Regions from separate parts of the Salirhabdus salicampi genome, predicted to be linked through region 2. Evidence: riboswitches for the same ligand, from Rfam matches in the RefSeq annotation. Region 2 holds a riboswitch; each other region holds the start of a gene.
What was found. Region 2 has a riboswitch for thiamine pyrophosphate ahead of NLW78_RS03275 (3-oxoacyl-ACP reductase). Riboswitches for the same ligand answer to the same signal wherever they lie in the genome.

Region 1: another riboswitch for thiamine pyrophosphate. It lies ahead of tenI (thiazole tautomerase TenI); the one in region 2 lies ahead of NLW78_RS03275 (3-oxoacyl-ACP reductase).
Region 3: another riboswitch for thiamine pyrophosphate. It lies ahead of thiT (energy-coupled thiamine transporter ThiT); the one in region 2 lies ahead of NLW78_RS03275 (3-oxoacyl-ACP reductase).

Annotation. Positions count from the first base shown of each region.
Region 1 covers NZ_JANBWE010000001.1:1,004,037-1,007,197, reverse strand. Annotated here, with positions in the region: gene thiO (glycine oxidase ThiO) at 1-625, opposite strand, end outside; gene tenI (thiazole tautomerase TenI) at 615-1,244, opposite strand; TPP riboswitch at 1,315-1,418, opposite strand; gene NLW78_RS05315 (YczE/YyaS/YitT family protein) at 1,666-2,328, shown strand; gene NLW78_RS05310 (NAD(P)/FAD-dependent oxidoreductase) at 2,368-3,161, opposite strand, start outside.
Region 2 covers NZ_JANBWE010000001.1:627,792-630,952, reverse strand. Annotated here, with positions in the region: gene thiD (bifunctional hydroxymethylpyrimidine kinase/phosphomethylpyrimidine kinase) at 1-151, opposite strand, end outside; gene thiM (hydroxyethylthiazole kinase) at 158-955, opposite strand; gene NLW78_RS03275 (3-oxoacyl-ACP reductase) at 973-1,734, opposite strand; TPP riboswitch at 1,851-1,962, opposite strand; gene NLW78_RS03270 (arsenic resistance protein) at 2,087-3,010, shown strand; gene NLW78_RS03265 (M20 family metallopeptidase) at 3,088-3,161, opposite strand, start outside.
Region 3 covers NZ_JANBWE010000007.1:30,229-33,389, reverse strand. Annotated here, with positions in the region: gene NLW78_RS14905 (helix-turn-helix domain-containing protein) at 1-783, opposite strand, end outside; TPP riboswitch at 1,178-1,281, shown strand; gene thiT (energy-coupled thiamine transporter ThiT) at 1,356-1,928, shown strand; gene NLW78_RS14895 (peptide chain release factor 3) at 2,246-3,161, shown strand, end outside.

The DNA.
Region 1 (3,161 bases), 380 kb from region 2:
CTCCAGCAGCAATAACGTAATCACTATAATAATCCCCTTCACTCGTCTGAACACCAGTGACAGTGTTATCCGTTACATGAAAGGAATAAACACTACAATGCTCTTTAATCTCAGCACCAAGATAGGCTGCAGATTTTGCTAAACCATATGCTAATGCCGGGGCAGAAACTTGGTTGTCTTTTTCGATAAATATAGCTCCCTTTATATCTGTCGAGAGGTTTGGCTCTTTAGCTATCGTTTCTCGTTTGTCTAACCAATGAATTTGTTCTCCATTTTGTTGTTGGATAAGGACCTGCCGTTTAAATTCAACCTTTTCTTCATCTGATAATGCAACTTTCAACATACCTTTTTCAATTAACTCAATATCGATGCCACTACATTCCTTAATCTCTTTCGCTAAACTCGAGAACATTTGTCTACTTTCCTTAGCTAACGGGAAAATCGGATCATTATGCTTTAACTCTGAATGTGCAGCTAACATACCCGCAGCAGCACTAGATGCTTTAGTTGCTAATCGATTTTGTTCTACTAATAATACACGCTTCCTTTCCTTTGATAGATAGTAGGCTACCGCAGCACCAATCACTCCCCCACCTACTACAATGGCATCATACTTATTTCCCACTCTCCCATCCCTCCCAATTAACAATTTCTCTTTTATAATGCTGTACTGCATCCAGTGGATCATTAGCCAAAAATACCTTTGACATTACAGCGATACCAGCAGCTCCACAATCTAATACCGCTTTCACATCATCTGGCTTAATCCCCCCAATAGCCATAACAGGTTTCGAAACAGTGCTAGTCATATACTGCAAATTTTTCACTCCTTTTGGAGGAAGGTTTCGCTTACAGTTCGTGGGAAAAATGTGGCCATACAAGAGAAAATCAGCTCCTTCCTCCTCAGCTATCCTTGCTTCATCAGTTGAGTGAACAGAAGCTCCGATACGTAATTCAGGAAATGATTCTTTTACTTTACGAACTGGAAGAGCATGATTGGGCAGCTGCACCCCCTTCACTCCCAACACTTGTGCAAGATCTACACGGTCATTAATCATTAGTTTTGATAATGGAATTCGTTGATTTAAAAGTTGGTTTATTAAGTCATATATTTCTTTAGCCGACCTATGCTTCTCTCTTAAATGAATGTAATCAACATACGGGTGTATTTTCTTTATAATATCTATCAGTTGTTGATCATCTTGTGTTCCTGTCGTTACAACATGTAGTTCCCTTTTTTTCACCTTAGACCTCCTAAACAAAAAAACCACCCATGCGTATGGGTGGTTTGTAATTAGGGTTATGTTATAACATTTCCTAAACATTCCACTTCCCTACGCTGGCACTAACCAGATCAGGTTCGAAGGGTCCGAATAATTCGTCTCAGTCTTTATTGAAAGACTCCCCTAGTGTTTTATATATATATATTTGTAACTTTAGTATAATATAACATCTTCTATGAAATCTGCCAATCTTTCATAAAAAAAGACATTGAAAACGATTAATTATCTATCGTTTTCTAGCAAAATTCATCATTATCACTCAAAATTACGATATAATTTAAAATATATCACTATATCTCATTTTTCCTTTATATTCCCTCTTTTTTCGTTCTTTTTTTACGTGTTATATTTTACGGACGGAATTTTTTGGAGGTATTCACCATTGTTTTTATACCGTATTTTCTTGTATCTTATTGGGATGTTTATAAATTTTTTAGGTGTAACGTTAATCGTAAAGTCAGCTTTAGGTGCAGGCGTTTGGTCCGCGTTTTTTGTGAGTATATCCGATGTCATGGGAATGACTGTCGGATTTTGGTATGGAGCATTCCAAGTATTCTTTATTTTCGTAAATGCTCAATTACTAGGAATTCGACCCGATTGGGGTGCAGTTATCCCCTTAATATTAGAAGCAGTCATTTTTGATTTCTGGTTAGAAGTTGTATTTCATTCATTGTATTTGCACAATGCTACACTATTAACAAAGCTATCTGTTTTTCTACTAGGAATAACGTTATTAGGTTTAGGGGTAGCGGTTTACATTTTACCAGGCTTCTCAAAAGCCCCAATAGATCAACTGTTTTTATCAATAAGCGAGAAATTTCAATGGAGTGTGCGGAAATCACAAACCGCGTTGGCAGTTGTAGTATTCGGTATAGCTACCTTGTTAAAGGGACCAGTTGGTTTAGGAACTGTAATTGCCACATTATTAATGGGGCCGATGATTCAGTTTTGGCAAGGGAAAGTTCAAAACTGGTATAATCCTTCTACTTCTATTCGAGAAGTTTTTCTCGGCCCTGAGCATGCACACCATATAATAGAAGAATAACAAAGGGAGAGCACCGAATGAACGCTCTCCCAGCTTACTTTATTCAAGTCTAATAGCATTTCTTACATCGTAATCTTTAAAATCAATATGTGTTTCCTCACCTAGTGCTAATTTAGCAAGTTGATCTCCAATATATGGGCCACTCGTTAAACCAGAAGCACCAAGACCATTTGCTACGATAAGTCCTTCGAATCGAGGTATGGAACCTAAAACAGGTAATGAGTTCGGTGTATAAGGACGAAAGCCGACTTTTGTTTCCAAATAAGTGGTATTAGCTATCCCGGGAGCTACACGTAGCGCTTTATCCAAAATCGTGTGAATCCCATGGGCTGTCACTTCATCATCAAAATGAACATTATCTTCATATGTAGTTCCTACGACAACGCGTCCATTTTTGAACGTCAGCATGTATTGATTATATGGAGGCATAACAACCGGCCACTTACTCGTATCAGTGTTCGGGACTTGCAGGTGAACGATTTGAGCTTTTTGAGAAGTAACGTTAAATTTTACGCCAAGTGGCTCAACCAACTCTTTAGCCCATGCTCCACCAGTCACGATCACGCGGTCAGCAAAATACTTCTGATTATTGACGTAAACACCAGTAATGGTGTCTTTTTCCTTCATTAATGAAGCATTTCCGTATACTATGGAAGCTCCATACTTTTTCGCACTACGAATAAGGGCATAGCATATCTCACTTCCGTTCACACGGGCCCCCCCACTAATATGTACGGACGCATAGTCATCCGATAGCAATGGGAAAAGTTCCTTCGTTTCCTTTACAGAAAGCTTTGTCACTTCCCCCATTTCTGGAGTGCTTTTCTGTCGCT
Region 2 (3,161 bases):
CATGAACACCTATTGTATTTTGAGCTGTAACAGCAGTTACAACTGACATACCAAAAGAACCAAGCTCTTGAAATGTTTTTACATCCGCTTGAATACCTGCACCTCCACCACTATCTGAACCTGCAATCGTTAACGCTTTTACCACAGTCATGACTCATTACCCCTTAAGTTTCGTTTCTATAATTTTAGCTCGCTGAAAATCCGTTTCATCTACTAATGATAGTTGATCAAGAAATGCAAGTTGGAAACTCCCTGGTCCGTTTGTTGATTCGTTTTCCTCAGCTTTTTCAGCAGCAATTCCATATAGTGCAGTTGCAGCAGTTGCTGCTTTAACAAAATCTTTTTCTACAGCGGCAAAGGCACCAATTACCGAGGAGAGTAAGCACCCTGTACCTGTTACTTTCGTTAATATTGGCGTTCCATTTTTGACAACGTTGATGCACTGATCGTCCACAATAACATCTTCCTCACCTGTAATCACAACTGTACATTCAAATAATGACGCCACACTTTTCCCAATCTCAATTGCGTTTCCGCCTTCTGCAGCATCTACACCTTTCGTCATGACATCTTCTCCTGCAATTACTGCTACTTCGGATACATTACCACGTAGGATAGAGACGTTTACTTCCTTTAAAATCCGTTGTGCTACTTCCGTACGATATGGCGTCGCTCCTGCCCCTACTGGATCGAAAACAACTGGAACGTTATGTTTGTTGGCTGATTTCCCTGCCATAATCATCGCTTCTACTTCTTCAGTAGTTAAAGTTCCAATATTGAGGACAAGTGCACCCGATATTTGAGCGATATCTTCCACTTCCTCTTTCGCGTAGGCCATAATTGGTGATGCTCCTAAAGCCAACAGCCCATTTGCCGTAAAGTTTGTGACGACCACATTTGTAATATTGTGTACTAACGGTTTCGTTTCCCGTACTGTTTGAATTAGTTTCTTCATGTAAATTCCCCCTTTCCTTAATCCATTACAAGTCCGCCATCAACGACAAGGTTTTGGCCAGTAACAGCCCTAGACCAAGGTGAAGCAAAAAACAACGCTGTATCAGCAAATTCTGCTGGTGTCGTCACTTTTTGTAATGGTGTAGTGGTTTGGATAATATTGAACACTTCTTCTGTCGTTACGCTACTTGCATCTGTTTCCTTTAATAATCCGCCAGAAATCATATTTACCGTAATTCCGTATTGACCTAACTCACGGGCAAAATTTCGTGTGAATCCAACTAAGGCAGCCTTTCCTGTTGTATATTCATGATACGGAACGACAGGGTTTTGAAATAAATTCGTTCCAACGTTAATAATTCTTCCAAATCCGATTTCCTTCATATCTTGCAAGCACGCTTGAACTGTATTTAATGCCCCTTTCACACTACCTTCAAGCTGTGTTTCAAACTGCTCCCAACTTATATCAAAAGCAGTTTGTTGTGCAGTTGGATCAAATTTAAAGCCGACTAACGCATTATTTATGATCGTGGTGATGGAGGTACTGAAAACTTCCTTCGCTCGATTTACCATACCTTCCACTTCTTCTTTATTTCTTACATCAGCTTGAATTGCAATTACGTTTTCTCCTAGCTCATTTGCCAGTGCAATCGCTTTTTCCTCACTTTGATAGTAATTGACGACAACATTTGCCCCTTCTTTCGCAAATGCACGTACAATTTGTTCTCCTAAGCCTCGGCTACCTCCTGTAACTAAGACTGTTTGTTCTTGAATGTTCATTACAGATCCTCCTTTTTTTTGAGAAACCTGCCTGTAATGCCCAATTCTACGTAGTTTTAAGTATAAAAAAACCAGGCCTAAAAAAGACCTGGTTTAGTAGCAATACATAACGTAATATGTATAAACAGCTACTTCCCTACGCTGGCATGATCCAGATCAGGTCTTAAGGGTCGAAAAGTTCCATTCCTTTTCTCTCAGTCTGAAAAACAGACTCCCCTAGTAGTTGCATTTATTTTATTATATGAATACAAAATTTTCAAATGATAAACAAAATTTTTGTTATCCTACAAGAATTCCAAGTTCATTGTTTTGTTACAATGAACTTAACGTCTAATACCCAAGGTGATGTATGATGAATATCTTTGATAAATATTATATTCTCTTTGTTTTTGTATCGATCGTCTTAGGATTTGGATTAGGCCAAATCAATACGGTCCCCGACCTCGCAGAAGCCGTTATCGTACCTCTATTAATCGGAATGTTATATTTCACCTTTTTGGAAATTCCCATTCGAAAAGTAGTGTCTTCTTATAAACACATTCGGTTCACGAGTGCTTCTCTTATAATTAACTTTCTATGGTCCCCATTTGTCGCATGGATCTTAGCACAATGTTTCTTAACCCAACATTTTGCTCTGTATGTTGGGTTTCTTCTATTGATTGTTACACCTTGTACAGATTGGTATCTCATTTTCACAAAAGCATCTAATGGAAATGTTCACTTATCGACAGCGATATTACCGTTGAATTTCCTCGTCCAAATTGTGTTATTACCGGTTTTCTTATATGTTTTTGTTGGAATAACCGGGATACTACATCTTGTAGACGTAATAAAAAGTATTTTTCTCATGTTCATATTTCCTATGTTTGGTGCATTCTTGACAAAACAGATTGGTAAGACTAAGACTGTTCAACGTCTTCAATTAAGCATTTCGAACATACCTACAGTCCTTTTATTGTTAGCTATCACTGCAATGTTTACCTCCCAAGGAGGCATGTTTATACAACATATTCGCTCCATTTGGTGGATTTGTATCCCGTTAGCCTTATTCTTTTTTATTAATTATGTAGTTAGTTTTATTGTTGCAAAGAAATTACAGTTTCCAAAACGTGATCGCATAAGCTTACACTTTACAACATTGGCTCGTAACTCTCCACTCGCTTTAGCTTTTGCGATGACTACTTTTCCCAATGAACCTTTGATAGCATTATTGTTAGCGACGGTCCCTTTACTTGAACTCCCTTTTTTGGCGGCGTTATCTGGACTATTAAAATGACTTCTAACCATATCATTAACACTGTAAATAAAGGGCGAAAAATTAAAAAGAAAGGCTTGGAGTTCCAAGCCTTTCTTCTAAACTTGTTGATGTTCTTCTTTAATTTGTTGAAGTAATTCCGGCTGAACAAATAGATCCAAAGCAGTTAGTG
Region 3 (3,161 bases), on a different contig from region 2:
GTTTTCACGGGTAATATAGCGTTCATCAACACGATTAATCTTGTTAAGATATTCTTCGGCAATTTCATATTCACCGATTGAAATGTAATTCGTTGTAATTAAGAGATAACTTCTAACCATGACTTCAAAATTTAAATATTCCTGGGACAAATCTAAGGCTTTCATAGCATAGATAATTGATTTATTTAAATTATATGTTCGTTTATGAAAAACGGACAAATTATAAAACAGTGCACTGTCATTTATTCCAATATAAGTGTAAAGTTTTTCAGCTTTTTTCAATGATGCTAAAGCATCTTTCATCTTCTCATCATAATAAAAGATGAGTGATTCAAATTTGTAGAAATAATACTTTGTTTCATCATTGAACATGTTAACTTTATCTAGCAGGCGTTTGTATTCCTTCTTCGCTTTCTCCTTCGTTTCAAATGTGATTGTGTAGCATAAGTGTACCACTTCAAACAAATGTTCCGCATTTGGGTCATTGTTATATTTCATTGCTTTCGTTAAATTGTTAAACATGTTATATGATTCATCATATTCCTTAGCCGTTATGTGGGAATACCATTCTAATATTTTTTCTTTTATGTCTATATTTTCAACTGAGAAGTCATGCATGTCGATCTCGAGTCTTTTATATAGCATTGCCAAAATATCTTCGTTCGGTTCAATGTTGTCATTTTCAAGCTTACTTAAGTAGGAGACTGAACAAATCCCCTTAGCTAATTCAGCTTGTTTTAGTTTCTTCTTTCGTCTATGGTATTTAATAATACTCCCGTGCATAATATCAGTCCTATTTCGTTCTTGTTTTAGAATAGTAGTATTATAACATGTCAATATTTAGTTAAGCATTTCATCAGATTTAATAATATCATTTTCAGGAAAATTATTACAAAAGGGTTTGCGCAATATTAGCACCGTATATCACACTGCGTTATGAGTTATCTTGAAATGTTCCATTATTTATTAGTATCTGGACATTCATAGTTGGTATCAAAGATAAGAACAAAATCGTTTTGCAGACATACGTGGTGTGTGTCGTTATTGACCATTTTCTTAGCAATAAGTAAATCATGTAAAGAAAGATGGAAAAAGGTCCATGAAAGATAAATTAAATTACTGTTATAGTTGTAAAATGGGTATTAGAATAGTATATTTATAATAAGTGAATAGATAAGTGACCACAAAGGGGCGCCTAATAGGCTGAGATTGAACCTTGGATGTTCTGACCCTTTGAACCTGTAAGTTAGTGCTTGCGTAGGGATTGTGGTGTAAGGATATTTTTGCTTTTTAAAGGCAAAGCTGCGCCTCCTTGCGCCGGCTTTGTCTTTTTCTATTTTAAAGGAGGGAAAAAAATGACAACTTCATCCAAAAATTTGTTTTTAGTAGAAATTGCTATTTTTAGTGGATTAGCTATTTTGTTAGATATTATTTCAGGAGCGTTAACAGGAAGGTTTTGGCCACAAGGTGGTTCCGTTTCTATCGGCATGTTACCGATATTGATTATGGCATTCCGTTGGGGGTTGAAAGGTGGTCTACTTACTGGATTCATCTTTGGCCTTTTAGATTTGATTATTGCAGGAAGCATTTACCATCCCGTTCAAGCGTTTATTGATTATTTCTTAGCCTTCACTGCTGTCGGTTTTGCTGGGCTATTTGCAGCCCATGTAAAAAGTGGAATAAAGGAAGGCAAACCCGGAAAATGGTTGACCTATATCGTAATTGGTACCCTTTTAGGTGGCTTGCTAAGATTCTTCTTCCATTGGGTATCTGGTATTGTTTTCTTTGGGGAATATGCTCCAGAAGGCCAACCGGTCGCTATTTATTCACTTGTTTATAACGGCTTTTATATGGTGTTTTCCATATTATTCTGTATTATTCTTTTACCTGTCATTTTAAAAGCATTACCGAAAAAATATTTTGCTTAATATGTTTCAGAACATCCGTCTTAAACTCTCGGTTACTACCGGGAGTTTATTTTTTACGATAAAATGAACGGTAAATATGATACTATTTTAAATGACGTCATAGTATTTTTCGTAGCACAAGTAATGATAGAAACAGTAAGATCTTCCCATATAAGATGTACGGAGTAGGTTGGTCTTCATAGTAATAAGAATTTTAACCACCTCATTCATATAGATGAATGAAGGGTTTGAACAAGGAACTGGGTGACAAAATATTAGGAGGGTATTAGTCTATATATTATGAACGCAGCAAAATCATTGTTAGAAAGGAATTGAACATGGCGAAAATACAAGAAGAAGTATCAAGACGTAAAACTTTTGCAATCATTTCTCATCCAGATGCGGGTAAAACGACTCTAACAGAAAAAATGTTGTTACTAGGTGGCGCAATTCGTTCTGCTGGTTCTGTAAAAGCGAGGAAATCCAAAAAGTTCGCAACATCAGATTGGATGGAATTGGAGAAGCAAAGGGGGATCTCCGTTACATCTAGTGTAATGCAGTTTGAGTATGAAGGGTATAAAATTAATATTTTAGATACGCCAGGACACGAAGATTTTAGTGAGGATACGTATCGTACATTAATGGCAGTTGACAGTGTTGTTATGATTCTCGACGTTGCAAAAGGTGTGGAAGCACAAACAAAAAAATTATTTAAAGTTTGTCGCGATAGGGGAATTCCGATTTTTACATTTATTAACAAGATGGACCGGCACGGAAAAGATCCTCTAGAGTTATTTGAAGAAATTGAAGAAGTGCTTGGTATTGAATCCACTCCAGTTAACTATCCAATAGGAATGGGACCAACTTTTAAAGGTGTATATGACCGGTTCACGAAAACGATTGAATATTATGGTGAAGATGAGGAAGAGTCAACTTTCGTCAGTGTGGAAAATTATACTGATTTGCGCAAACAGCTAGAAAAGTCTGCTGATGAGGAAACGATAGAAAAGTTAATGGAAGATTTACAGTTATTAGATGAAGCGGGAAATCCCTTTCATCTTGATACTGTGAAAGAAGGGAAACAGACACCTGTCTTTTTTGGGAGTGCTATTTCAAATTTTGGCGTCCCGACATTTTTGCAGCACTTCTTACAAATCGCTCCCTCTCCTTTCCCTAGAGAATCTAGCGCAGGGAAAGTGAATCCGACAGACAAAGTCTTTTCCGGTTTCATTTTTAAAATTCAGGCGAACATGG